2 regions of the Nocardioides sp. NPDC057767 genome follow, and region 2 is predicted to be linked to the other one. Evidence: riboswitches for the same ligand, from Rfam matches in the RefSeq annotation. Region 2 holds a riboswitch; the other holds the start of a gene.
What was found. A riboswitch is a leader RNA that binds a small molecule or an ion and turns the genes downstream of it on or off. The one in region 2 is predicted to bind thiamine pyrophosphate.

Region 1 (20,172 bases), on a different contig from region 2:
CGTGCTCCACACCGACGACCTGGTCACCGGCGACGACTGCTTCTTCGTGGCCACCGGCATCACCGACGGCGACCTGATGCGGGGCGTGCAGTACCTCCCCCACGGCGCCGTCGTCACCGACTCCCTGGTGATGCGCAGCCGCTCGGGCACGATCCGCAAGGTCACCTCCGAGCACCAGCTCGCCAAGCTCAAGGCCTACAGCGCGATCGATTTCTGAGCCTCGCACGGCGCTTGCGCCGGGCGAACGCGAAGAGATCGAGCGAGGCCCGTTCTGGCGAGCTTGCTCGCCGGAACGACGGCCGGGTCGAGATCCACACGCTCGCGGAACATCGCCCGCCACGATGGTCTCGACAAGTTCGACCACCGGAGACATCTGGCCCCGTCCCGTAAAATCGGCACATGACCACCGCCGAGCCGACCGAGTCCACCGCTTTCCTCCCCGGAGGAGTCGAGCTTGCGTACGACACGTTCGGCGATCCCGGCGCTGACCCGCTGCTGCTGATCATGGGGCTAGGCGGCCCGATGACCTGGTGGGACGTCCGGCTGTGCCAGCAGCTGTCCGAGGCCGGCTTCTACGTGATCCGCTACGACAACCGCGACGTCGGCCACTCCTCACCGCACCCGAGCGACGAGCGGATCACGCTCGCCCGGCTGGCCCGGGCGTTCGTGGGGCTGCCGACCGCGTCGCCGTACGCCCTGACCGACCTCGCCGACGACGCGGCCGCGCTGCTGACCCACCTCGGCGTCGGCTCCGCCCATGTGTGGGGCGTGTCGATGGGCGGGATGATCGCCCAGACCCTCGCCATCCGCCACCCCGACCGGGTGCGCTCGGTCTGCTCGACGATGTCCACCACCGGCCGACGTGGTGTCGGCTTCCAGCACCCGACCCTGCTGCCCGCGCTGGTCATCAAGAAGCCCGGCCTGGAGGGTTACATCGAGCGCCAGATCAAGGGCGGCGTACAGATCGGCTCGCCCGCCTATCGCGAGCCCGAGGACGAGGTGCGCCGGCGCGCGATCGACACCTGGAACCGCGGCGTGAACGCTGCGGCCGTCGCCCGGCAGATGCTCGCCATCCTCACCCAGCCCGACCGCACCGAGGACCTCGGCCGGATCAAGGTCCCGTTCAGCGTGATCCACGGCCTGGCCGACAAGATGGTCCACGTCTCCGGCGGCCGGGCGACCGCGGCGGCCGTCCCCGGCGCCGAGATCACCCTGATCAAGGGCATGGGCCACGACCTTCCCGTGGGCCTGTGGCCGACCTTCATCAAGATCGTGCGCCGCACCGCCGACCGGGCCGCCGACCGCACGCTCACCGCCTAGCCGGCCGCCTGGAATAACCTCCGGTCGCGACCCGGAGATACCGTGAGGCCATGCACGACCACGGCTCCCTGCCCGCACTCGGCTGGTCCGAGTTCCTCACCACCTGGAGTCTCCAGCCCGGCTGGCTGCTCGCCGCGGTCATCCTCGGCGCGGGCTACCTCACGCTCCGCAACGCCGCCGGAGCGGCGTCGACGGTCAAAGCCTGGCGGGTAGCGTCGTTCCTGACCGGGCTCGGCCTGATGTACGTCGTGGTCGCCTCGGCCATCAACGGCTATGCGATGGCGCTGGCGTGGATGCACATGGTGCTCCACCTGACGCTGATCATGGTCGTACCCACGCTCCTGGTGCTCGGGCATCCGCTCACCGTCATCGCCGAGACCGGGCCGCGCGCCGAGCGAGCGATGCGCTCGCTCCCGGCGACCGTCCTGGTCCACCCCGTCACGGGCACCCTGCTCTACTCCCTGGTCATAATCGGCACCCACCTGTCCGGGTTCATGGACTCGATGGCTCAGAGCACGCCGCTGATGGTCGGCGAGCAGGTCGCCTACGTCGTCGCCGGCTTCCTCTTCCTCACCGGTACGATCGGCGAGGAGAAGGTACGCACCGACCTGCCCTACCTCGGCCGGATCGCCCTCCTCGTGGTCGGCATGGTGCCCGACACGATCGTCGGGATCGTGATGCTGCAGACCGAGCGCGACCTCTACCCGGTCTACTCCGGCGCCCGGCCCGAGTGGGCACTGGACGCGGTTCGCGACATCCAGACCGCCGGCGGCCTGATGTGGGCCGGCGGCGACGGCGGCATGATGCTGCTCGCGATCGGCCTGGTCATCGCCGTCGTCTCCTCACCCGAGCGCCGGACCAAGATGACCGGCCGCTTCCTCGACGGCGTACGCAGCGCCCGGCTCGCCGAGGAGAGCGCCCGGGGCACGACCGAGGGCCCCGCCGAGCCGGGATCCGTGGATCCCGACAGCGACGAGGCCCTCGATGCCTACAACGCGATGCTGGCTCGGATGAACCAGCAGCAGTGAGTTATTTGCGATTGCTTCGCAATTCGCGCAGCGCTGGAGCGCTGGGGACATCAGTTGACGCGCAGGCCCGACTCGGTGTCGAAGACGTGGACGTCCTCGGGGTCGGTGGTGACGTAGATGGTGTCGCCCTTGCTGACCTGGTCCTTGGAGGAGACCCGGACGATCAGGGTGGACGGGACACCCTCGACGTCGCTGGTGCCGTAGACGTAGGAGTCGGAACCGAGCTCCTCGACGACGGTCACCCGGACCGGCAGCCCGCCCTGGCCCTCGCCGATGACCCGGAAGCTCTCCGGGCGCACGCCGACGGTGATCTGCTGGGGCAGGTCGTGGCCGCTGATCGGCACGACGTACTCCTCGATCTTGGCGCCGCCGTCGGCCGAGGTGGCCTTGATCAGGTTCATCTGCGGGGAGCCGATGAAGCCGGCGACGAAGAGGTTGACCGGCTTGCGGTAGAGGTTGAGCGGGGTGTCGACCTGCTGCAGCTCACCGTTGCTCATCACCGCGACGCGGTCGCCCATCGTCATCGCCTCGACCTGGTCGTGGGTGACATAGACGGTCGTGATGCCGAGCTCGGCCTGGAGCTTGGCGATGTCGGTGCGGGTCTGGACACGCATCTTGGCGTCGAGGTTCGACAGCGGCTCGTCCATGCAGAAGACCTGAGGCTGGCGGACGATCGCACGGCCCATGGCGACGCGCTGGCGCTGACCACCGGAGAGCGCCTTCGGCTTGCGGTCGAGGTAGTCGGTCAGGCCCAGGGTCTTGGCCGCCTCGGCGACGAGCTTGTCACGCTCGGCCTTCGGAACCTTGGCCATCTTCAGCGAGAACGCCATGTTCTCGGCGACGCTCATGTGCGGGTAGAGCGCGTAGTTCTGGAAGACCATCGCGATGTCGCGGTCCTTGGGGGCGACGTTGGTGACGTCGCGGTCGCCGATCTTGATGGCGCCCGAGTTGACCTCCTCAAGCCCGGCGAGCATGCGCAGGGTGGTGGTCTTACCGCATCCGGACGGGCCGACGAGCACCATGAACTCGCCGTCCTTGATCTCCAGGTCGATGCCCTTGACCGCGGGCTCGGCGGCGCCGGCGTACCAACGCTGCGCCTTCTCAAAACTGACTGTTGCCATGATTCCGTTGTCTCCTTCACCGGCAGGTACGTGCCGGACGATCCGTTGTGAAGTGACCGAGGACACATTTCCTCGGCGGGGACACCATAGCCCAGATTCGGAATCAGCGGGTCAAAGCCCGGCACACAGCCGGGGCACAGCTGTCGTAGGCCTCGAGCCGGCGCATCAGGTCGCGCGCATACGGTTTCGCGTGGTCCTCGGCGAAGACGTTGCGGTCCTCCCACGGCCGGTCGTAGCGGTAGAGCTCGTAGGCGTAGTCGGTGCCCCTCCAGGACTTGTCCAGGTCGAACCGGACCAGCAGTCCCTGCGAGCCGCGCACCGCGATGTAGGACGGGATGATGTCGATGGTGCCGCCCGAGCCGCTGTCGAGGTCGACCTCGCCGGGGTGGGACCTGGCGTAGGTGTGCTCGAAGAAGGCGTACCTCCCGCCCGGCAGCCGCGGCCGGCTCAGGGTCTCCGCGAACGAGCTGCCGGAGACGTACGACGGGGTCGGGGCGCCGGCGATGTCGAGGAAGGTCGGCGCCAGGTCGATGTTGTTGACGAACTGGCTGCGCTTGCCCGGCACCACGTCGGGGCCGACGACGACCAGCGGGACGCGGGTGTCGGAGTCGTACGGCGCGCCCTTGCCGCCGTTGAGCTGGTGCTGACCGAGGTGGAAGCCGTTGTCCGAGGTCAGCACGATGTAGGTGTCGTCGCCGGCCGCCTGGCGCACCTGGGTGATCATCCGGTCGATCGACTGCACCATCCGGGCGCGGTCGCGGTACTGGCTCAGCGCCGTCTCGTCGCTCAGCGAGATCTTGTTGGTGCGCCAGGCGGGGGCCTGCGAGGTACGTCCGGCGCGGCCGAGGTAGGTGGGCGCATTGTCCGAGCGGTCGTCGCCGTAGCCGGCCAGGTCCTCGAGCGTCAGGTCGGCACAGGCGACCCGGCCACAGTTGCCGCCCGCGGGGTCGCCGGCGGGCGCCTGGTCGGCGAACGCGGGCGGGAACCAGGTGTCCAGGCCCGGGTAGTGGTGGCCGAGCCGGGAGTGCGGCCCGTAGGCGGCGATCTCGAGGAAGTAGGGGTTCTCGTCGTCGCGGTGCTTCTCGATGAAGGCGAGGGCGTAGTCGCGGGTGACGTTGGCGGCGTACGCAGCGTCCTTGCGCTCCACGGAGGCGTTCTGCGCTGGCTGCGGGTGGTTGCGCAGCCGCACCTCGCCGTCCTCGTCGAGGAAGGTGCTCTGGTAGCCCCAGCCGCCGTAGGCACCGCCGAGGAGCGCGTTCCAGGAGTCCCAGCCCGGCACCTTGGGCGGCGGGACCCGCTTGCCGTCGGAGCCGAGGGTGGCCTCGTAGGCGTTGATGTACTTCCCCACGAACCCGGTCGTGTAGCCGGCCTCCTGCAGCCCGATGCTGAACTGCTTCTCCAGGTTGCCGTAGCGCTGGAAAGCCGACCAGCCACCGACCGGGTGCTCCGGGTCGTTCTGGGTGTTGGTGAGGACCTTGGTGTGATGAGGCGTCTGCCCGGTGAGCAGCGCGGCACGCGAGGGGCAGCACAGCGAGTCGATGACGAAGGAGTTCTGGTAGGTCGCTCCCTCCGCGGCCATCCGGGTCGCCTCCGGCATCGTGCGGAGCAGCTCCAGGGAGAAGTCGTCCATCAGGATGAGCACCATGTCGGGGCGCTCGTCGGTCGTGGCGGCGAGCTCGGCCGCTTCCTCGACCGGCGCGACCGGCGCGGCCGACGGGTCGGCAGCGGCGGAACCGGCGGCGAGCGTCTTCGGGCCGATGACGAGGAGCCCTCCGACGAGCGCCACGGCCGCCGCGGTCGCGGCACCCAGCAGTAGGCTCCACTTCGGCTTCATCCCGAGTCTCCTTTGTCTACTATGTAACTACACAATAGCGTGTTCAGGCGAGGTTAGTGCCTGAACTCCAGGCACGACAAAATCGGTCCGCGGAGCGGACCTCCCGAGGGGTGTTGCTCAGTGCATCCCGTGTGGCGGGAGCTCGTGCGGCGGCGGCAGCCGCAGCTGCTTGGAGCGCTTGGGCTCCTTCAGCGGCTTGCGGATGACGGTGACGCCGCCCATCAGCGCCAGCCCCTTCACCCGCAGCAGAGGACCGCCGGTCGGCTCGATCCCGCGAGGACCGACGTAGCCGCCCATGATCCCGACGCCCTGCATCACGACCTGGACGTCGGGACCGACGGTGATGTTGACCCCACCCATGATCGCGTTGGCGTAGATCACGGTCTCCTGCGCGGAGAACTGCGCCTGGCGCATGTCGAGGTCGGCGCCGCCCATCAGCGCGATCACGTTGCCGGTCGCCGGCACCGTCCAGACCCCGCGCCGGTCGACGCCGCTCATGATCGCGACGTAGAGCTGGCTCTCGATCGGGTTGTCGGCGAAGACCGCGGGGCTGCTCCCGGTCGCGGGCGGCATCTGCGGAACCGGCGGAGCGGGGGTGCCCGCTGCCGGCAGGTCGACCGTGATCGGGATCAGGTCGGCGTACGTCTTGGCCTTGAAGGTCGCCTCGAGGCGGTCGTCGAGCTCGTCGATCTCCAGGCGTCCCTCGCCCGCGGCCTCGCGCAGGATGTCGGCCACCTTGTGGCGGTCGGCATCGCTGATCCGGAGATTCGGATCAGGATGCTGGCCACGGAATGGCTCGGGGGTCGTTCCCATGGGGCGAATCGTAGTGGGGGCATCGAGCCTGTGCCTCAACAATCCCCCTACCGCATTCACTCGAGACCGAGATGCTGCTTCAGCGTGCGCTTCGGGCCGCGCGGACCCCGGCGCTTGACGGTCACATCGCCCAGCACCGCGAGGCCCCGCACCCGCACCACCGGTGAGTCCGCGGAGAGCACCTCGGGCACCTTCGCCGACGGCTCCTTGAAGTCACCGAGCACGCCGTTGCCCTCGACGATCACGTGCACGTGCGGCGGCACGGTGACCTTCACGCTGCCCAGGACCGAGGTGGCGTTGATGACGACCTCGCGAGCCGAGTAGTGCGCCTCGCGCAGGTCGATGTCGGCGTCGCCCAGCACCGCGTTGACCGAGAGCTGCTGAGGAACCACCCACACGCCCTTGCGCTCGACGTTGCTCAGGAACGCGCTGGCGCTGTCGGACTCGTCGCCGTGGCCGTAGACGACGGGCACCGCGCCGGCGGCGGGCGCCGCGGGCATCACCGGCACCTGCCCCGCGACCGGCAGGTCCTGCGTGATCGGCTCCAGGTCGGCGTACGTCTTGGCCTGGTAGGTCTCCTCGAGCCGCTCCTCGAGCTCGTCGATGTCGAGCCGGCCATCCCCCGCCGCCTCGCGCAGGATGTCGGCCACCGCGTGGCGGTCGGCATCGCTGACGCGCAGGTCGGGTCGGCGGGGCTGGCCGGGGTGCGGTTCAGGGAGTCCCATGACCCTGAATGCTATCGGCGTAGGTGTCCCCCGTCTCTCGGGTTCAACCCTGAGACGGGCACTGACCGATTGGTGCGTACCCCAGTAAATAGTGGGTACTCCCGCAACGTGGCGACGTCCTCCAGCATGGATGACGTGTCAGAAACCAATAGAACCCCGACCCCCTCGACCGACGTCAGCGTGCTCGGCCTCGGCGCGATGGGTAGCGCGCTGGTGACCGCGTTGCTCGCCGCCGGCCGGTCCGTGACCGTCTGGAACCGCACCCCCGGCCGCGCCGAGGACCTGGTGGCCCGCGGCGCCGGTGTGGCGGACTCGGTCCCCGCGGCGGTGCTGGCCAGCCCCGTCGTCATCGCCTGCCTGCTCGATCACTCCTCCGTCGAGGAGACGCTCGGCCTGGCTGCCGGCGAGCTGCGCGGCCGCACCCTGGTCAACGTCACGACCACGACCCCGAACGAGTCCCGTGCGCTCGCCTCCTGGGCGGCCGAGCACGGCGTCGACTACCTCGACGGCGCCATCATGGCCGTGCCCGCCATGATCGGTTCCCGCGCGGGCCAGATCTTCTACAGCGGCTCGCGGACGGCGTACGACGCCGTCCTGCCGACGCTCGACGTCTGGGCCACGAGCGAGTTCCACGGCGAGGACGCCGGCAGGGCCTCGCTGGTGGACCTGGCGATGCTGTCGGGGATGTACCAGATGTTCATGGGCTTCTTCCACGGTGCCGCGATGGTCGCCACCATGGGGATGAGCGCTTCGGACTTCGCTGCCCGGCAGGGCTTGTTCCTCGCGGCCATGACGGAGGAGCTCGCCGGCTACGCGAAGGTCATCGACGGTGGCGACTATGCCGTCGAGGGCCAGCAGAGCCTGGAGTTCTCCGACCTCACCCACATCGTGCGTGCCAGCGAGGAGGAGGGGATCGACCCCTCCCCCATCGCTGCCGTCCAGGCGCTGATCAGCGGACAGATCGCCGCGGGGCACGGCTCGGAGGGGCTCCCCAGGGTCATCGAGAGCCTGCGCGCGGACGGGTAGCTGACGCGACAGTGCCCTGGCCGCCGGTGGGCCAGGGCACTGTCGAGCCGCCGGGGTCAGTCAGCGAGCGGGAGATACACGCGGCTGCCCGCCGCCGCGAACTCCTTCGACTTCTCCATCATCCCGGCCTCGATCTCCTCGGGGGATGCGCCGTCGTTGCCGCCGAAGCGGTCGCGTACGTCCTGGCTGATCTTCATCGAGCAGAACTTCGGGCCGCACATGGAGCAGAAGTGGGCCGTCTTGGCGTTCTCCGCCGGCAGGGTCTCGTCGTGGAAGCTCTCCGCGGTGACCGGGTCCAGGGAGAGGGCGAACTGGTCGCGCCAGCGGAACTCGAAGCGGGCCCGGGAGAGGGCGTCGTCGTGGTCGCGGGCGCCCGGGTGGCCTTTGGCGATGTCGGCGGCGTGGGCGGCGAGCTTGTAGGTGATCACGCCGGTCTTCACGTCGTCCTTGTCCGGCAGGCCGAGGTGCTCCTTCGGGGTGACGTAGCAGAGCATCGCGGTGCCGTGCATCGCGATCGTCGCCGCACCGATGGCGGAGGTGATGTGGTCGTAGCCGGGCGCGATGTCGGTCGCGAGCGGGCCCAGGGTGTAGAACGGCGCGCCGTGGCACCACTCCTGCTGGAGGTCGACGTTCTCCTTGACGAGGTTGAGCGGTACGTGGCCGGGGCCCTCGACCATGACCTGGACGTCGTGTCGCCATGCTCGTTCGGTCAGCTCGGCGAGGGTGCGCAGCTCGGAGAGCTGGGCCTCGTCGTTGGCGTCGGCGGTGCTGCCCGGGCGGAGGCCGTCACCGAGGGAGAAGGCGACGTCGTACTGCTTGAAGATCTCGCAGAGCTCGTCGTAGTGGGTGTAGAGGAAGTTCTCCTGGTGGTGCGCCAGGCACCAGCCGGCCATGATCGAGCCGCCCCGGCTGACGATGCCGGTGACCCGGTTGGCGGTGAGCGGGACGTAGCGGAGCAGGACGCCGGCGTGGATCGTCATGTAGTCGACGCCCTGCTCGGCCTGCTCGATGACGGTGTCGCGGAACACCTCCCAGGTCAGCTTGTCGGCCTCGCCGTTGACCTTCTCCAGGGCCTGGTAGATCGGGACGGTGCCGATCGGGACGGGTGAGTTGCGCAGGATCCACTCGCGGGTGGTGTGGATGTCGTCGCCGGTGCTGAGGTCCATCACCGTGTCCGCGCCCCAGGTGATCGCGTGGGTGAGCTTGTCGACCTCCTCGGCGATGGAGGACGTGACGGCGGAGTTGCCGATGTTGGCGTTGATCTTCACCAGGAACCGCTTGCCGATGATCATCGGCTCGGACTCGGGGTGGTTGACGTTGTTGGGGATGATCGCGCGGCCGGCGGCCACCTCCTCGCGGACCAGCTCGGGGTCGCAGCTCTCCCGCACCGCGACGTAGGCCATCTCCTTGGTGATGACGCCCTTCCGTGCGTAGTGCATCTGGGTGATGTTGGTGCCCTTGCGCGGCCGGCGGCGCTCGCCCTGCCACTCCTGGCGGGCCGCGCCGCGGCGTACGGCTGCCTTGCCGTTGTCCAGCAGCTCGGTCCGGCGACCCTCGTAGCTCTCGGTGTCGCCTCGCTCGCTGATCCACTCGTCGCGGCGCGGCGGGAGACCCTGCTCCGGCTCCGATCCGGGCCCCTCGGTGCAGTAGCGGTCGAAGGTCTCGCCGTTGGTGAGCGCGACCCGGGTCACCGGGACCTTCAGGTCACCGAGCTCGACGCGGGTGTGGGCGGGGTGGACGGTCATGCTGTCTCCTTGGTGCTTGTCGGGCTGGGCTGGTTCGTGGAGAGATGGGCGATCGGGCCTCGACCGCGGCCGAGGGTCCAGTGCCGGCTGGTGGCGAGCTGCCGGGTGACGTACACAGCGGCCCGCTCGGCGGCGTCGCGCAGCGGTGTGCCGTGGGCGAGGTGGGCGGCCAGGGCCGAGCTGTAGGTGCAGCCGGTGCCGTGGTCGTTGCTCGTGCGGATGGCGGGGTGTCTCAGCGGGATCGGGGGTTCTCCCGGTTCCGCGAACCAGTCGGTGCACTCCCCCGTGGCCGCCGGGTCGCCGCCGGTGACGACCACCGCCGGCCCCAAGCCGGCCAGCTCCACCGCCAGCTCCTCGGGAGTACCGTCCTGCCCGGCCAGCGCTCGGGCCTCGTCGAGGTTGGGAGTGACGACGGTGGCGACAGGGAGGAGGTGATCGAGATAGGCGCGGCGCACCTCCTCGCCGCCGAGGACAGCTCCCGAGGTGGCAACGAGGACAGGGTCGACGACCAGCGGAAGTCGTGAAGGCGAGAGTGACCCGTAGGCCACGCTCAGCTTCACAACCCGACGTGCGATCTCCTCCACGGCGGCGGCGGTTCCGAGCATCCCGGTCTTGATCGCAGCGATGGGAAGGTCGTCGAGCACCGCGTCCAGCTGAGCCTCGACGGAGGAGTGCGGGACCGGGTGGATGTCGCTGACGCCGGTCGTGTCCTGGGCGGTGACGGCGGTGATCACGCAGGCTCCGTGGACCCCGAGCGCGGCGAAGGTGGCCAGGTCGGCCGCGGTGCCCGCCGCTCCCCCGGAGTCGGTGCCGGCGATGGTGAGCGCGACCTGCGGGTTCATCGGGTCACCCCTGCGGCGAGGGCGGCGAGAAGGTCGCGCACGACCTGTCCCGGCTCGTCGGCTCGCATCACCGCGCCCATCACGGCGACCCCGTAGGCGCCCCCGGCGACCGCCTCGGCGGCGTTGTCCGGGGTGATCCCGCCAAGTGCGTACGTCGGGAGCGGCAGGTCCCGGAAGGCGCCCGGCCCCAGCGGGGGCCCGTAACCGGGCTTGGACTCGGTCGTCGCGTACGGGCTCAGCATCGCGTAGTCGAAGCCGTCCTCGGCGGCTCTGGCGACCTCGGCGGGGCTGTGGCAGCTGCGGCCACGGTGTAACGACGTGTCGGCCGGAACGCCGGCCGGGAGATGCACTCCCACCGCCCCGGGCAGCGGACCGTGGGCGGCGATGACCGCGAGGCCCAGATCGGCGGCGCACTGCGCCAGGCGGGCGCGCTGCTCGAGCGGCTCGTCGAGCTCGCGTAGAACGACGTGGGTGAGCCCGGCAGCCCGACACTCGGCCAACGTCGCGAGCAGGCTGCGGCCGAGCGGCAGCTGGGAGCGGTCGGTGAGGACGAGCAGTCGCGGTGGGGAGGTCATGCGATCCGGCCCTCCATCGGCGAGGAGGCCCTGGCGACCGCCTGGCGCGGGATCCGGCCGGCAGCACAGGCGGTGTGCCCGGCCTCGACGGCCAACCGCAGGGCCCGGGCCATCGCGACCGGGTCGTCGGCGCGGGTGACGGCGGTGGCGGCGAGGACGGCGGAGCAGCCGAGCTCCATCGCCAGCGCCGCGTCCGAGGCGGTCCCGACCCCGGCGTCGAGCACCACCGGCACGTCGACCGCAGCCACGACGGCCTCGATGGCATACGGGTTGAGGATGCCGAGCCCCGACCCGATCGGCGAGCCGAGCGGCATCACCGCCGCGCAGCCGGCGTCGGCGAGCCGGCGGGCGAGGACGGGGTCGTCGGTGGCGTACGGCAGGACCGTGAAGCCCTTGCGCACCAGCTGCTCGGCAGCCTCGACGAGCTCGACGGCGTCGGGCATCAGCGAGGTCTCGTCGCCGATCACCTCCAGCTTGACCCAGTCGGTCTCCAGCGCCTCACGGGCCAGCTCGGCGGTCAGCACGGCCTCGCGGGCCGAGAGACAGCCGGCGGTGTTCGGCAGGATCGGGACGGCCGCGGCGCGCAGCGTCTCGAGCAGCCCGCCGGCCGCCGTCGAGGACGTACGCCGCATCGACACCGTCACCAGACCCGGCTCGGCCGCCGCGATGACCTCGGGGAGCAGCGCCAGGTTGGGCAGGCCGCCGGTGCCGAGGAACAGGCGCGAGGACAGCTCACGCCCGGCGATCTTCAACACGCTCATCCGCCCTGCACCGCCGTCACGATCTCGACGACATGACCGTCCTGGAGCGGCCAACGCGCCCAGTCGTCGCGCGGCACGATCTCCTCGTCCACGGCGACGGCGATGCCGCTCGGGCGCCGGTCGCCGGTCCTGGCCTCGAGCAGGTCGGCAACGGTGCCGCTGACCTCCATCGGCTCGCTGTTCACGGTGATCTTCATCCGTCCTCCTTCATTCGGAACCGACGCGGATCCACCGCGGGCTCCACCGTCCCTGTCTCGATGTGATCGGCGACCAGCCGTGCGATGAGTGGCGCGAGCAGGACCCCGTTGCGGTAGGCGCCGGCAGCGAGCACGACCCCCGGTTCGTGGGTCGGCCCGACCAGCGGGAGGTTGTCGGCGGTGCCGGGCCGGTCCCGCGACGTCACCTCCACCACGTTCGCCCGGTCGAGCGCGGGCACCACCCGACGCGCGGAGTCGAGCAGCCGCCACACGCCCTCGACGGTCGGCAGCAGCGGACCGTCACGCTCTTCGGAGGTGGCACCGATGACCACCTCGTCGCTGCCGGTCCGCGGCACCACGTAGACCTGCTCGCCGTGCGCCCAGGCCCGCACCGTCCGCTCGACCGGCTCCTGCGTCCGCACCCGCACCACGTCGCCGCGTACGGGCCGGATGAGGGACGAGTACGGGGCGGGGAGGTGCGCCCCCGTGGCGATGACTGTCACGTCAACGGCTGTGCTGGTCTCGAGACCAACACGGTCGCCGACGCGCGCGAGCAGCGCCGCGACGACGGCCCGCGGGTCGACGGAGTGGTCCTCGGCGAGGAACGCGCCACCGGCGACGCGGCCGAGGCCGGGTTCATGGTCCAGCAGATCGCGCCGACCCAGCCGTTCGTAGGCGACCCCAGCGAGGTCGAGCACCGCGAGCTGCCGCTCGACCTGCTGGACGTCACCGGCGTCGACACCGACGAGCAGCGTGCCACGGGTGTGCACAGGCACCCCGAGCCGCGAGGCGAAGTCGGGCCACAACGAGAGCGACGACAGGCAGAGTCGGGTCAGGTCCTCCTCACCGTGCCAGGCCTCACCGGCCGGGCTGAGCATGCCGGCGGCGGCGTACGAGGCCCCCGAGCCCGGCGATGGATCGATCACCGCGACGTCATGTCCACGACGGATCAGCTCGTCGGCGACAGACAGCCCGACGATCCCGGCCCCCAGCACCCGGACGCGCATCACGCCACCGCCGTCACGAGCTCCTTCGCGGCCTGGAGTGGATCGGGTTGTCGCCAGAGGCCGCCGATCACGGCGACCCCGTGGGCGCCGGCGGCACGCACGGGCGCAGCAGTCTCCGCCGAGATCCCGCCGATCGCGATCAGCGGCAGCACACCGGCCGCGGCACCCACCGCCTCGACGCCCAACGGGTCGGGAAGGCCGTCCTTGGACGAGGTGGCGAACACGGGCCCGAACCCCGCGTAGTCCGCCCCCGAGTCCGCCGCCGCCTCGACCGCGGCGCGGTTTCGGCAGGTGGCACCGATGATCAGCCCCGGCGCGACGGCGTCGGCGATCCGCCGGGCCTCGTCCAGCGGCAGATCGGCCGCGCCGAGGTGCACGCCGTCCGCACCGGCCGCGAGCGCGACGTCGAGCCGGTCGTCGACGACGACACGAGCCTGGTACGCCGCGACGAGCTCGAGCACGCTCGCGGTGAGGACGAGCAGCTCGCGCGTGGTCGCGGCCTTGTCACGTACTTGAAAGCCGTCGACTCCTGCCGCCGCGAGCGCAGGCAGCAGGGTCAGGTCGTCGGTCGTGGAGACGAGGCAGAAGATCCTCGGGAGGGCAGGCAACACGTCAGGTCACTTCCTTCGCCGGCATTATCCGGATCAGGTACGACGGTCGGAGCGGCTCCAGCTCCCTCTCAGCCCGCTGCCGCGGACTCCCGTGTGGGTTGGGTCTCCATCACTGTAACGGAGTCGTGGGCACCCGACGCAAGGGGTTCACCCGATCGTGGACGGCTGACCGCCGCGCTGTGCGAGCGGCTTGAGCTCGCAGGCCTCCGCGAAGCCGTCGGACTCGATGCCCAGCGCGACGTTGGTGCGGGTCGACAGGTTGGCGAACCCGATGACCGCGGTCAGCTCGATCACGGCCGCCTCGCCGAGCTGCCCGACCAGGCCCGACACCATCTCGTCGGTGACGGTCGGCTCGGTCTGGCTCATCGCCTCGGCGTACGCCATCACGTCCCGCTCCAGCGGAGTGAACACGTCCGACTCACGCCAGCGCGGCACCTCCCGAGCCTTGTCCATGTCGAGGCCGCGGTTGTGCGCCTCGAAGTAGTTGAAGTCCAGGCACCAGCTGCATCCCACGGCCGAGGCGACTGCCATGTGGGCGAAGGACTTCAGCTGCTCGTCGCAGGCGTCCCACTTCTTCACCTTGGAGCCGAGGCCGGACATGCCCATCAGCACCTTCTGGTTGTGCCAGTAGACGCCGACCGAAGACGGCACCTGACCGAGCAGCTTCATGGCGAACCGCTTGATCATCATCCCCTTGAAGCCGGTGATCTCTGCGGGCGCGATGCGGGTGGCGGTCATTTCTCCTCCTGGGTCCGGGCCCCGTTCCTCGAGGCTCTCGACATCTAGACGGCGGACGCGCGCGATCTGTGACATCCGCGGCGGCGTACGATTCGGTTCCGTGGCTGACGTTGAGTTCCGGTACTCCGACCTCCTCCCGACCTCTCATGACGACACGCCTTACCGGCTGGTCACCTCAGAGGGGGTGGAAGAGATCGAGGTCGACGGGCGCAAGTTCCTCAAGGTCGACCCCGAGGCGATCCGCCTGCTGACCGCCGAGGCGATGAAGGACATCAACCAGTACCTCCGCCCGGCCCACCTGCGCCAGCTCAGGAAGATCATCGACGACCCCGAGGCCTCCGGCAACGACCGCTTCGTCGCGCTCGACCTCCTCAAGAACGTCAACATCTCCGCCGGCGGGATCCTGCCGATGTGCCAGGACACCGGCACCGCGATCGTGATGGGCAAGAAGTCCGAGGGCGTGCTGACCGGCTCGGACGACGCCGAGACGGTCTCGCGGGGCGTCTTCGACGCCTACACCAAGCTCAACCTCCGCTACTCCCAGCTGGCCCCGCTGACGACGTACGAGGAGAAGAACACCGGCTCCAACCTGCCCGCGCAGGTCGAGATCTACTCGACCGCCGAGGGCGAGAACGGCCCGGAGTACAAGTTCCTCTTCATGGCCAAGGGCGGCGGCAGCGCCAACAAGTCGTTCCTGTTCCAGGAGACCAAGGCGATCCTCAACCCCGACAGGATCCTGACCTTCCTCGACGAGAAGATCCGCTCCCTGGGGACCGCCGCCTGCCCGCCGTACCACCTCGCCGTGGTCATCGGCGGGACGTCCGCGGAGTTCGCCCTGAAGACCGCGAAGTACGCCTCGGCCCACTACCTCGACAACCTCCCGACCGAGGGCTCGATGAGCGCCCACGGCTTCCGCGACACCGAGCTCGAGGAGAAGGTCTTCGAGCTGACCCAGTCCTTCGGGATCGGCGCCCAGTTCGGCGGCAAGTACTTCTGCCATGACGTACGCGTCGTCCGGCTCCCCCGCCACGGCGCCTCCTGCCCCGTCGCGATCGCGGTCTCCTGCTCCGCCGACCGCCAGGCGCTGGGCAAGATCACCCGCGACGGCGTGTTCCTCGAGCAGCTCGAGACCGACCCGGCGCAGTACATGCCCGACGCCGGCATGGCCGAGGAGATCTCGGCCGGCGAGGTGGTCTCGATCGATCTGAACCAGCCCATGGACAAGATCCTGGAGACGCTGTCCCAGCACCCGGTCAAGACCCGGCTCTCGCTGAGCGGCCCGATGGTCGTGGCCCGCGACATCGCGCACGCCAAGATCAAGGAGCGCCTCGACGCCGGCGAGGAGATGCCGGAGTACATGAAGAACCACCCGGTCTACTACGCCGGCCCGGCCAAGACGCCCGAGGGCATGGCGAGCGGGTCCTTCGGGCCGACGACCGCCGGCCGGATGGACTCCTACGTCGAGCAGTTCCAGGCCGCCGGCGGCTCCATGGTCATGCTGGCCAAGGGCAACCGCTCCAAGGTCGTCGCCGAGGCGTGCGGCACCTACGGTGGCTTCTATCTCGGCTCGATCGGCGGCCCCGCCGCCCGTCTCGCCCAGGACTGCATCAAGTCCGTGGAGGTGCTCGAATACCCCGAGCTCGGCATGGAGGCGGTCTGGAAGATCGAGGTCGAGAACTTCCCCGCCTTCATCGTCGTGGACGGCGAGGGCAACGACTTCTTCACCGACCCCTCCGGCACCACCACCATCCCCCTCACCGGGATCAGGGTGCGGTCGAAGGAGCGCTGAGCGGGCGCCCACCGGCGCTGAGCCGCGGCGATGCGGGACGACCGGATAGGTTGATGGGCGCCGATCCCCGACGACGAGGAGACCCCCATGCAGTGCCCCATCGACGGTGCCACCCTGGTGATGAGCGAGCGCCAAGGCATCGAGATCGACTACTGCCCGCAGTGCCGTGGCGTGTGGCTGGACCGCGGCGAGATCGACAAGATCGTCGAGCGGTCCGTCGGCGCTCCGCAACCCGGCAGCTACCAGCAGCCCCGCCAGGAGCAGCGCGACGACCGGCGCTATGAGAAGCGGGAGTACGAGCGGCGCGACTACGACGACGACCACCGCTACGACAAGCGCCGCAGCCACCACCGCGAGTCCTGGTTGGGTGACCTGTTCGGCTGAGCCTGACCCAGCCCGGCCCGCCCGCAGAATCGCTAGACGTCGTTGTCGCGCCGGTTCTCGGGCGGCGCCTCGCTCGGTCCGGACCCCTTCGTGTCCGGGCTGCCGGCCTCGGAATCGGGGTAACCCGCCGTCGAGTCCGCGGGCGCGATCGGAGTGCCGGCCTCGTCATCGTCGAGGCGCTGGGTCTCGGAGACCTGCCCAGACTCCTCGGTGTATTCGGGGTCGTCGGGTCCCTCTGCTGGAAGCTGCTCGTGGCTCATGACCGTGCGGTACCCCGTTGCCGGGCCAACCACTCCCGTCGGAGCAACCCGAACACCCACGAGTCGGAGACGTCGCCGTTCACGACGCAGTCCTCCCGCAGCGTCCCTTCGAGCGTGAACCCGAGCTTCTCCAGCACCCGGGCCGAGGCCGCGTTACGGGTGTCGGCCTCGGCCTGGACCCGGTTGAGGTCGAGGGTGTCGAAGGCCCAGGTCAGCACGGCACCGGCCGCCTCGGTCGCATAGCCCTGGCCCCAGGCCGCCTCGCCGAGGCAGTAGCCGAGCGACGCGCTGCGGAACTCCGGGTTCCACGAGTTGACGGTGCACCAGCCGAGGAATCCGGAGTCCCGTTCGATGGCCACCCGCACGCCGGACCCCTCCTCCGCCATCTCCTGAGACCTGGCGATGAACTGCCCGGCGCGGGCCGGGTCGGTCCACGGCGGTGAGTCCCAGTAGCGCAGTACGTGGGCGTCGCTCTGCAGCGCGAAGAGGTCATCCCCATCGGCGTCGGTGAACGGCCGCAGCCGCAACCGGGTCGTGACGAGCGTCGGAGTGGGAAACGACATGGCCCGATGCTGTCAATCCGTGACCGCCCGCCGCATCAGGTTTTCGAGGTCACCGATGGCGAGACTCCAATGGCCAGCACGGCTCGGCGTGCCCGTCGCTCCAGGGCGCAAGCCGCCTTCGCGTCGAGCACCCGCCGGATGAGACCAGTGGTCGAGATCCCCCTCGTACGCGGAACGTTCGCGAGCCTGCCAGCGGCGAGTGCTGCGCCGTAGACGGCTTCATCATGCCCCGCTTCCCATCATGACTGTCGGTGGTCGGTCTCATACTGGCTCACATGGATGCAGTCGAGGCACTGAAGCACAACCTCCACCTCACCCATCTCAGCGCCGCGCTCCATCACGGATGGGAGATCCGTACATCTCCCAGCGTGCCGCATCTCCTACTCACGCCGAGATACAGACGCTCAGCGAATCACGGCTTCGCGTCGAGGAACGCGGTCACGGGGCGGTCGCGTCGGGGCCGCGCAGATCGGTGACCTCGACGCGCTTGACTCGGATGCCCCAGTCCTCGCGCGAGCGGCGGGTGGCGTCATAGGCGACATCCGTCAGGCGCTGGGCGGAGATGAGGAACTCGTCTCGGTCGACAATTCCGGCGAACTCTCGCAGCGCCTCGCGTAGAGCGCGTTCGAGCTGCTGCTGGGTGTTGTCGACGCGGTAGACGATCGGCGGGTCCTCGAACTCGAAGTAGACGTTCAGAACCGCCTCGCAGACGTAGTGATCGCGGCAGATGAGCGGTTCCCGCATCGACAGCACCTGCTCGCGCATGTCGAGCCGGGCGACGACCCGGTCGAGCACTGGCACGATGGTGTTGAGGCCGGGCTTCAGTGTGGTCCGGTACCGGCCGCGGCGCTCGATCACGAAGCAGGTCGCCGCCGGGACGATCTTGACGCTCATCAGCAGCCCGACGACCACCACGATGACGAGCAGCACGACCACGAGACCCGGCGACATGCCGGTCAGGCTACCGGCGTACGTCAGCCGACGATGCGGTCCGCGCGGGCGGACTCCTCCTTGGCCTGCTCGACCGCCTTGACGGCCTCCTCGTGCGCCTCGCGCTGGGCCTGCTCGATGGCGTTGCGCGGACCGGGCAGCGGCGGCGTACGTCGCTCGTCGCCGTTCCCGTTGCTGTTGCTGTTGTCCACCGACTTCGAGGCGGTGTCGGCGAAGGCCCCGGTGACCGTACGCATCGCCTCGGTGAGCTCGCCGGGGATGACCCAGAACGAGTTGCCGTGCGCGGCGAGCGAGGGCAGCATCTCGAGGTACTTGTAGGCCAGCACCTTGGCGTCGGCGTCGTTGGCGTGGACCGCCTGGAAGACCCGCTCGAGCGCCTTGGCCTCACCGTCTGCCTCGAGCACCCGGGCCTGCTGGTGCCCCTCGGCCTCCAGGATCGAGCGCTGCCGGGTGCCCTCGGCCTCGAGGATCAACGAGGCCCGCTTGCCCTCGGCGTGCAGGATCGCGGCTCGCTTGTCGCGCTCGGCGCGCATCTGCTTCTCCATCGCCTCCTTGATCGAGGCCGGCGGGTCGATCGCCTTGATCTCGACCCGGTTGACCCGGATCCCCCACTTTCCGGTGGCGTCGTCGAGCACCTCGCGGAGGCGGGTGTTGATGGTCTCGCGCGAGGTCAGCGTCGTCTCCAGGTCCATCGAACCGATCAGGTTGCGCAGCGTGGTGACGGTGAGCTGGTCGATCGCCTGCAGGTAGTTGGCCACCTCGTAGGCGGCCGCCCGCGGGTCGGTGATCTGGTAGTAGAGCACCGTGTCGATGGCGACCACCAGGTTGTCCTCGGTGATGACCGGACGCGGGTTGGAGGAGTAGACCTGCTCACGCACGTCCAGCTTGGTGTTGACCCGGTCCACCAGCGGGATCACGAAGTTCAGCCCCGGCTGCAGCGTGCCCCGGTAACGCCCGAAGCGCTCGATGTTGTAGCGCCGGGCCTGCGGCACGATCCGCACCGTCGAGGCGACTCCCCCGACCACCAGCCCGATCAGGACCAGCACAATCAGCAGAAGTTCCATGTCGTACGTCCTCCTCTAGGGCGACAGCGACAGCGGGTCCCGCGGATGCACGAGCGCTGTCGCGCCGTCGATCTCGAGCACATCGACCCGGCATCCGACCGGGATGACAAGGTCCTCGTCGTAGGGCCGGGCGGTCCAGTCCTCGCCGGCGAGCCGCACCAGGCCGTGGGCGAAGCTGACCTCCGCGAGGACGACCGCCTGACGGCCGACCAAGGCATCGGTGCCGTCCCGCACCGGCGGTGGCAGCGCCATGTGACGGCGTGCGACGGGCCGCACCAGCAGCACGCTGCCACCACCGGCGAGCGCGAAGACGAGCACCTGCACCAGCACCGGAGCGCCCAAGGCTGCGCTCCCCGCGGCAAGGAGCGCCCCGCCGGCGACGAAAGCGAACGCCAGCGTCATCGTGAACGCCTCGGCAACTCCCAGCAGCACCGCGACGAAAATCCAGAAGATCGACCACATATGCCCACCAGACTCGGTTCCCGTCCAGCGTACTCCCGCTGTGGTGGTCATCACACCGGGTCAGTGGGAGTTGTTTCGCCCGTTCAGCAGCGGCAGGCCCGCCCAGAGGGAGACGAACAGGACGAGCACGGCGACGGCGGCGATCACCGCGGCGGTGAGCGAGACGACGACGTCGAAGACGAGAAGCACGACCAGTGCCGAGACGATCGCGAAGCCCACGAGTCCGGCGCGCGCGCAGATGTGCGAGGCCGTGACCAGCCAGGGACGCTGCCGGCGCCGGAACAGCATCCGGTGGAAGGAGACCGGGGCGATGATCAGACAGGTGGTGACGACCGCGCCGACCAGCACGATGAGAT
Region 2 (7,917 bases):
TCGACGGCGGATGGGCGATCACCGAGGGGCGCTCCGCGCTGGAGAGCGGGCTGAAGAAGCTCGGTTTCGCGTTCGGCGACATCCGGCGCTTCCTGGTCACCCACGTGCACCGCGACCACTACACGCTGGCCTCGGTGCTGGGTGAGGAGTTCGGCGCCGACGTGCTGCTCGGCGCCGGCGAACGGCCCACCCTCGAGCTCACCAACGGCGACCTCGACGGCTGGATCTCGACCGACCGGCTGCTCGCCCACGCCGGTGCGCACGAGCTGGCCGCGGTGTGGGCCGCCAACCCGCCGCCCTTGCCCGACCTGTCCCACTGGCGGATGCCTTCTCGATGGCTCGAAGGGGACGTACGCCTCTCCGTCGCCGGCCGCGACGTCGATGCCGTGCACACCCCTGGTCACACCCAGGGTCACTACGTCTACGCGGACCTGGCCGGCTCCGTCCTGTTCGCCGGTGACCACGTGCTGCCCACGATCACCCCGTCGATCGGCTTCGAGCCGGTGCCCGTCATCGACCCGCTGGGCGACTTCATGGCCTCGCTGACCAAGGTCCGCTCCATGCCCGATCTGCAGCTTCTGCCCGCCCACGGCCCCGTCGCGACCTCGTCGCACGCGCGCGTCGACGAGCTCCTGGCCCATCACGAGTCGCGGCTCGCCCAGTCGCTTGACTCGCTGCGGGCCGGCCGGCGCTCCGCGCTGGAGGTGGCCAACGACCTCGGCTGGACCCGGCACGAGCGTGCCTTCGCCGAGCTCGACTACTTCAACGCCGGCCTCGCGGTCATGGAGACCAAGGCCCATCTCGAGCTGCTGGCGGCGCGGGGTCAGGCCACGCGTGAGGAGACCGAGGCGAGCGTGCTCTTCGCTCCCGTCATCGCCTGAGCCGCATCGGCGTGTGCGGGATGCCGTCCTCGAGGAACTCCTCGCCGTCCTTCACGAACCCGAACTTCGCGTACCAGCCGGCCAGCGGCGACTGGGCGTCGAGGACGATGTCGCGGTCGGTGACGGCCTCGACGGCAGCCTTCATGATCACGTCCGCCAGGCCCTGGCCGCGGTGGGTGGGGGCGAGGACGACGCGGCCGATCCGCCACACGTCGCCGTCGTCGAGGATGCGGGCGGTGCCGGCGAGCTGGTCGCCGTCGGTCAGCACCACGTGACGCGTCCCGGGCTCGAGGTCACGGCCGTCCAGGTCGAGGTAGGGGCAGTCCTGCTCGACGACGAAGACCTCCTGGCGCAGCTGCCACAGGGCGTACGCGGTCTTGGGGGTGAGGTCGTCGAAGGACGAGATGGAGACGTCGGTCATGGGTGGATTCTCGCAAGCAAGTAGTGTTGCCCGAAACAGACAGGGGAGGCCGGAAGGCCTGAGAGTGCGGCGAACAGCGCCGCAGACCCTCCGAACCTGCTCCGGTTGACACCGGCGAAGGGAGTCAGAAATGCGCATGCGTACGCCTGCCATCGCTGCCACAGCTATCTCGGCGTTGCTGCTGTCCGCCTGCGGCGGCACGCCGGCGGAGCCGGAGGCCGAGAAGTCGAAGGGGGCCGGCGACAAGACGGTCGTGCTGCTGACCCACGACAGCTTCACGCTGCCGAAGGAGGTGCTGGCCGAGTTCACCGAGACGACCGGCTACACCGCCGAGATCCGGCACGCGGGCGACGGCGGCGAGCTGACCACCAAGATCGCCCTGGACACCGGCAACCCCGACGGTGACGCGGTCTTCGGCGTCGACAACACCTTCGCCAGCCGGGCGATCGACCAGGGCGCGCTGGAGGCCTACACGCCGGAGACGGTCCCCGCCGGGGTCGACGAGTTCAACCTTCCGGGCGACGAGGAGCACTTCCTCACCCCGGTCGACAACGGCAGCGTGTGCGTCAACATCGACACCGAGTGGTTCGCCGCGAAGAAGCTGACGCCGCCGAAGTCGCTCGACGACCTGGCTGAGCCTGCGTACCAGGACCTGCTCGTGACTCCTGGCGCGGCGACGTCGACGCCTGGACTGGCGTTCCTGCTGGCCACCGTCGCCGAGTACGGCGAGGACGGCTGGGCCGACTACTGGGGCAAGCTGATGGACAACGGCGCCAAGGTCGTCGACGGCTGGGACCAGGCCTACTACTCCGACTTCACCAAGGGCGGCGGCAAGGGAACGCGTCCGATCGTCGTCTCCTACGACTCCTCGCCGGCCTTCACCGTCAAGGACGGGAAGACGACGACCGCCGCGCTGCTCGACACCTGCTTCCGTCAGGTCGAGTACGCCGGTGTGCTGAAGGGTGCCGATAACCCCGAGGGCGCCCAAGCGCTGATCGACTTCATGCTCTCCGACAGCGTGCAGGGGGCACTGCCGGAGAGCATGTACGTCTTCCCCGTCTCCTCGAGCGTCGAGCTGCCCGCCGACTGGGCGAAGTTCGCCCAGCAGCCGACCTCGCCGCTCTCCGTCGAGCCCGAGGAGATCGAGGAGAACCGGGAAGCGTGGCTGGCGACCTGGAGTGACACGATCGCGCAGTGAGCTCCACCCGTCGCGTAGGGACACTCGTCGCGCTCGCCGCCCTTCCGGTGACCGTGCTGGCGGTCTTCTTCGTCCTGCCGGTCACCGGGATGGTGCAGCGCGGCCTGTTCTTCGGTGGCTCCTTCGACCTGTCCGTGGTGTCCCGGGTCGTGGGGCGCCCGGAGATCCAGCGGGCGCTCTGGTTCACGCTGTGGTCCTCCGGGCTGGCGACGGTGCTGAGCGTGGCCTTGGGGCTGCCGGCGGCATTCGCGCTGCATCGACTGGCGTTTCCGCTGCAGCGTGTGATCCGGGCCGGGCTGCTGGTGCCGTTCGTACTCCCCACCGTCGTCGTCGGGGTCGCTTTCCGAGAGCTCATCGGCGAGGCCGGACTGTTGGCTGGCCTGGGGCTCGACGGGACGCCGACCGCGATCATCCTCGGGCTGGTCTTCTTCAACGCCTCGGTGGTGATCCGCGCGGTCGGGGCGGCCTGGGAGTCGCTCGACCCGCGACCCGGTGAGGCCGCTGCCGCTCTCGGGGCGTCGCCTTCGCGGGTCCTGTGGACGATCACCCTGCCCGCCCTGCGTCCCGCGATCGTCTCGGCGGCGTCGGTCGTCTTCCTCTTCTGCGCGACCGCGTTCGGGATCGTGCTCACCCTCGGCGGGGTGCGCTACAACAGCATCGAGACCGAGATCTACAAGCTCACCTTCACCCTGTTCGACCTGCCCGGCGCCGCGGTGCTGTCGGTGCTCCAGCTGGTGGTCGTCGTCGGTCTCCTGATCGTGGCCGGTCGGCTGCGTTCGGTGCCCGATCCCGCGCAGTCCCGGGTCGTCGTACGCCGCCGGCGGGTCTCGCCGCGGGACCTCCCGGCCCTGCTCTCGACGTCGGTGCTGGTCCTGCTGGTGGCCGGGCCGCTGCTGGCGCTGCTGCTCGGGTCGCTGCGGGTCGAGGACCGGTGGAGCCTCGGGAACTACGTCGCCCTGCAGACCCCCGGGTTCGACCCGCCGCTGCCGGTGCCGGTCACCACGGCGCTGATGACGTCGCTGGCCGTCGCGGTGCAGGCCTCGCTGGTCGCGCTGGTGCTCGGGCTGCTGGTCGCGTTCGCGGTCACCCGGCGGTCGCGGACGGTCGCCGAGCGTCGTGTGCGCGCGGTGCTCGACGGGCTGTTCATGGTGCCGCTCGGGGTCAGCGCCGTCACGCTCGGGCTCGGGCTCTATCTGACGCTCGGGTCGGGCGTCCTCGACTTCCGTGACGAGCCGTGGCTGGTACCGCTGGCCCAGGCTCTGGTCGCGTTGCCCCTGGTGGTGAGGACGTTGGTGCCGGTCCTGGGATCGGTCGACGACCGGCTCCGCCAGGCCGCCGCCGGGCTCGGGGCCGGGCCGCTGCGTGCGGTCATGACCGTCGACGTACCCGCCGTCTGGAAGCCCCTCCTCGCCTCCTCCGGCTTCGCCTTCGCGGCCTCGCTCGGGGAGTTCGGCGCGACGTCCTTCCTCGTCCGCGAGGAACGCCCCACCCTCCCCGTCGTCATCCTCCGCCTGCTGTCCCGCCCGGGCTCCGACAACTACGGCATGGCCCTCGCCGCCGCTTGCGTACTCGCCGCCACCACCGCCCTCGTGATGCTCCTCGTCGAGCGTCTCCGCGTCCCTTCGATCGGAGCACTGTGAATCCACGCCGAGAAGTCACCCGCGCCGGCCGAGGCGTCACCCCCGTCGGCCGAGAGGTCACCCGCGTGCCGGCTCGAACGACGTACGTGACGCCTCGGCCGACCGGGCCGACCTCTCGGCAGGATCGAGGTTGCGATGCTGTCGCTGCGTGAGGTGTCGGTGGCGTACGACGGGAAGACCGCCGTCGAGGACGTCAGCCTGGAGCTGGCGGACGGAGAGGTGCTGGCGCTGCTCGGGCCGTCGGGCTCGGGGAAGTCGACGCTGCTGCGGGCCGTGGCCGGGCTGGAGCCGGCGACGGGGGAGATCGGCTGGGACGGGCGATCGGTGCGCGGGGTGCCGACGCACAAACGCGGGTTCGCGCTGATGTTCCAGGACGGGCAGCTGTTCCCGCACCTCAGCGTCGCGGGCAACGTCGCCTACTCGATGCGGCTGCGGCGTATCCCCGGCGCCGACCGGGAGAAGCGGGTCGCCGACCTGCTGGAGCTCGTCGGCCTGGGTGGCTACCAGGATCGCCTTCCGGGCACGCTGAGCGGTGGCGAGCGGCAGCGGGTCGCGCTGGCGCGCGCGCTGGCGGTCGAGCCGAGGCTGCTGCTTCTCGACGAGCCGCTCTCCGCGCTCGACGCGGGGCTGCGGGAGCGTCTGGCCGGCGATCTGCGGCGGATTCTGCACGAGGCCGGCACGACAGCGCTCATGGTCACCCACGATCAGGAGGAGGCGTTCGCGGTCGCCGACCGGATCGCGCTCCTGCGCGACGGTCGCCTCGTGCAGGAGGGGACCCTCCGCGACGTCTGGGCGCGGCCGACCGACACCTGGGCGGCGCTGTTCCTCGGCTATGCCCGTGTGCTCGAGGGCAGTGCGGCGCGGACCGTTCTGAAGGCCGCCGGACTGAGCCCGGCCGGAGCGGTGGCGCTCCGCCGCTCGGCTTTCGTCGCCGACCCGGCGGGACCGCTCACCGGCACCGTCGTCTCGGCCAGGGCCACGCCGGAACAGCACCGGCTCGTCGTACGTCTCGACGACATCGGCGAGGTCGACGCGGTCGCCGACTCGGCGCCGGCGCCGGCGCCGGGCGAGTCGGTCAGGCTGCGGGTGGAGCCGAACCGGCTGGCCGTTCCAGAATCTGTTGTCCCCGAATCGGCAGAGCAGCCACCCGCCATTTAAACTTAACGGCTATGTATCGACGCGCTCAGATCTTCCTCGTCAGTAGCGCGCTGATCTTCGGCCTGATCGCAGTCGTTACCGCGCAGATCGTCGACAAGCGCATGCTCGACCCGGAGGGCTTCCTCGGACCGTCCTGGCTCCGGTTGCCCCTCCTCGTCGGAGCCGCCCTGCTCGTCGACCTCGTGCCACGCACGCTGTGGTTGGCGAAGTTCAAGTGGAAGGACATGGGGCCGATCTTCAAGGAGCGGGTCCGCACCCACTGGACCCGTGAGCGGCTGACGCTCGTGGCGATGGGCATCGTCTGCTTCTACCTGGTCTACGTCTGCTACCGGAACCTCAAGTCCTTCCTGCCGTTCGTCGTGCCGGAGACCTACGAGTTCGACCACGAGCTGCACCTGATCGACAAGGCGGTGCTCTTCGGCTCCGACCCGGCGATCCTGCTCCACGACCTGCTCGGCACCGGCTGGGTGGCGTGGTTCCTCTCCTACATCTACATGTGGTTCCTGCCGCTGGTGCCGTTCGCGGTCGCCGCATGGCTGGTCTGGTCGCGCAACCTGGCCTACGGCTACTGGTTCGTCGCCTCGCAGTGCATCGCCTGGATCCTCGGCACGGTGTCCTACTACTGCCTGCCGACGGTCGGCCCGGGCCTGCAGTACCCCTATCTCTACGCCGATCTGCCGGACACGCCCGCCAGCAGCCTGATGGAGTCGCTGGTCTTCACCCGGCAGCACGTCCTCTTCGACGTCGACGCCAACGTGGTGCAGTCGGTCGGTGGCTTCGCCTCGCTGCACACCGGCATCACCCTGCTGGTGGCGCTGATGATCCACGCCACGATCAAGAACAAGATCGCCCGCTGGGCCGGCTGGATCAACTTCGGGATCACCGTCGTCGCGACCGTCTACTTCGGCTGGCACTATCTCGCCGACGACGTCGCGGGCGCGATGATCGCGCTCGTCGCCTACTACTTCGGCGGGCTGGCGGCCGGCCAGAAGTTCCAGCGCAAGGGCGTGCGTCGGCTCGTCGCCGAGTCCGACGCGATCGCCGGACGCGAGGCGAAGGTCGCCCACGAGCTGACCTGATCCTGACCCCGCCCGGCATAGGGTGGCGACGTGAACGCCATCGATGCCGCCGCACTGACTTCACTTCTCGACGGGCGCTATGCCGGGGTACGCCAGGACGTACGCCGGGCGCTCGCCGACCGCGCCGACTTCCTCGACGAGGTCGAGGAGCTGCCCCGGGCGGAGTACCGCGAGCGGGTCCGGGAGGTGCTCCTCGACGTCTCCGCGACCGGCCTGACCGGGCTCGGGTTCCCGAAGGAGTACGGCGGCGGCGGTGACGTCGGTGCCTCCATCGCCGCCTTCGAGGAGATGGCCGGCGGGGACCTGTCGCTGCTGGTGAAGTCGGGCGTGCAGTTCGGGCTCTTCGGCGGCGCCATCCTGCAGCTCGGCACCGCGCGGCACCACGACCGCTACCTCGCCGACATCGTCTCCGGGCGCCTGCTCGGCTGCTTCGCGATGACCGAGCACGGCCACGGCTCCAACGTGGCCGCCGTGGCGACCGTGGCCACCTACGACCCGGCCACCCAGGAGTTCGTCATCGAGACGACCCGGGAGGATGCGTACAAGGACTACATCGGCAACGCCGCGTGTCACGGCGAGCTCGCGGTCGTCTTCGCGCAGCTAGTCGTCGGCGGCGAGGAGCGTGGGGTGCATGCCTTCGTCGTGCCGATCCGGGTCTCCGGCGAACCGGCTCCCGGGGTGAGGATCGCGGACGACGGGCCCAAGATGGGGCTCAACGGCGTCGACAACGGACGGCTGTGGTTCTCGGGCGTGCGGGTGCCGCGTACGTCCTTGCTGAACCGTTTCGCCGACGTCACCGCCTCTGGCGAGTATGTCTCGGAGATCGAGTCGGCCGGTCGGCGCTTCTTCACCATGCTCGGCACGCTCGTGCAGGGCCGGGTCTCGGTCGGGGGAGCGGCGATCCGCGCCTCGGAGGTCGCGCTGACGATCGCGGTCCGCTACGCGCTGCGGCGGCGGCAGTTCGAGGCTTCTGCTGAGGCCGAGGAGTCGCTGCTCATGGACTACGGCCAGCACCAGCGCCGGCTGCTGCCGCTGGTCGCGCGGACCTATGCGCTGCGCTTCGCGCAGGAGGTCGTACGCGACGACCTGCACGACGTCTTCTCCGGTGTCGCCACCTCCGAACACGCCCGCCGAGAGCTCGAGTCGCGAGCCGCCGGCACCAAGGCACTGGCGACCTGGCACGCCACCCGGGCCATCCAGGAGTGCCGCGAGGCGTGCGGTGGCGCGGGCTACCTGGCCGCCAACCGGTTCGCGGCCCTGAAGGCCGACACGGACGTCTTCACGACGTTCGAGGGCGACAACACCGTGCTGCTGCAGCTGGTCGCAAAGGGGCTGCTCACCGGCTACTCCAGCGAGTTCGAGGAGATGGACCAGCTCGACCTGGTCCGCTTCGTGGCCGGCCTCGCCGTCGAGACGGTCCTGGAGCGGACCGCCGTGCACAAGCTGCTCGAACGTGTCCGCGACGTCGTCCCGATCGCGGGCGAGCGCGAGCCGGACATCCTCGACGCCGATTACCACCTGGCCATGCTGCGCTTCCGCG

Region 1: linked by a shared signal. The riboswitch ahead of thiE (thiamine phosphate synthase) and the one ahead of ACFVDI_RS14375 (thiamine ABC transporter substrate binding subunit) in region 2 are both predicted to bind thiamine pyrophosphate.

Annotation. Positions count from the first base shown of each region.
Region 1 covers NZ_JBHVKJ010000020.1:3,419-23,590, reverse strand. Annotated here, with positions in the region: gene glpX (class II fructose-bisphosphatase) at 1-217, shown strand, start outside; gene ACFVDI_RS12265 (alpha/beta fold hydrolase) at 400-1,320, shown strand; gene ACFVDI_RS12260 (cytochrome c oxidase assembly protein) at 1,371-2,348, shown strand; gene ACFVDI_RS12255 (ABC transporter ATP-binding protein) at 2,399-3,469, opposite strand; gene ACFVDI_RS12250 (sulfatase-like hydrolase/transferase) at 3,573-5,303, opposite strand; gene ACFVDI_RS12245 (DUF1707 domain-containing protein) at 5,421-6,116, opposite strand; gene ACFVDI_RS12240 (DUF1707 domain-containing protein) at 6,173-6,841, opposite strand; gene ACFVDI_RS12235 (NAD(P)-dependent oxidoreductase) at 6,968-7,867, shown strand; gene thiC (phosphomethylpyrimidine synthase ThiC) at 7,924-9,612, opposite strand; gene thiD (bifunctional hydroxymethylpyrimidine kinase/phosphomethylpyrimidine kinase) at 9,609-10,454, opposite strand; gene ACFVDI_RS12220 (thiamine phosphate synthase) at 10,451-11,029, opposite strand; gene ACFVDI_RS12215 (thiazole synthase) at 11,026-11,790, opposite strand; gene thiS (sulfur carrier protein ThiS) at 11,787-11,987, opposite strand; gene ACFVDI_RS12205 (FAD-dependent oxidoreductase) at 11,984-12,994, opposite strand; gene thiE (thiamine phosphate synthase) at 12,994-13,605, opposite strand; TPP riboswitch at 13,599-13,708, opposite strand; gene ACFVDI_RS12195 (carboxymuconolactone decarboxylase family protein) at 13,753-14,343, opposite strand; gene ACFVDI_RS12190 (fumarate hydratase) at 14,444-16,132, shown strand; gene ACFVDI_RS12185 (zf-TFIIB domain-containing protein) at 16,220-16,516, shown strand; gene ACFVDI_RS12180 (hypothetical protein) at 16,549-16,776, opposite strand; gene ACFVDI_RS12175 (GNAT family N-acetyltransferase) at 16,773-17,339, opposite strand; gene ACFVDI_RS12170 (SPFH domain-containing protein) at 17,778-18,290, opposite strand; gene ACFVDI_RS12165 (SPFH domain-containing protein) at 18,314-19,354, opposite strand; gene ACFVDI_RS12160 (NfeD family protein) at 19,370-19,816, opposite strand; gene ACFVDI_RS12155 (DUF6328 family protein) at 19,877-20,172, opposite strand, start outside.
Region 2 covers NZ_JBHVKJ010000025.1:436-8,352, forward strand. Annotated here, with positions in the region: gene ACFVDI_RS14365 (MBL fold metallo-hydrolase) at 1-881, shown strand, start outside; gene ACFVDI_RS14370 (GNAT family N-acetyltransferase) at 871-1,302, opposite strand; TPP riboswitch at 1,334-1,442, shown strand; gene ACFVDI_RS14375 (thiamine ABC transporter substrate binding subunit) at 1,439-2,500, shown strand; gene ACFVDI_RS14380 (ABC transporter permease) at 2,497-4,140, shown strand; gene ACFVDI_RS14385 (ABC transporter ATP-binding protein) at 4,276-5,298, shown strand; gene ACFVDI_RS14390 (phosphatase PAP2 family protein) at 5,310-6,377, shown strand; gene ACFVDI_RS14395 (acyl-CoA dehydrogenase) at 6,408-7,917, shown strand, end outside.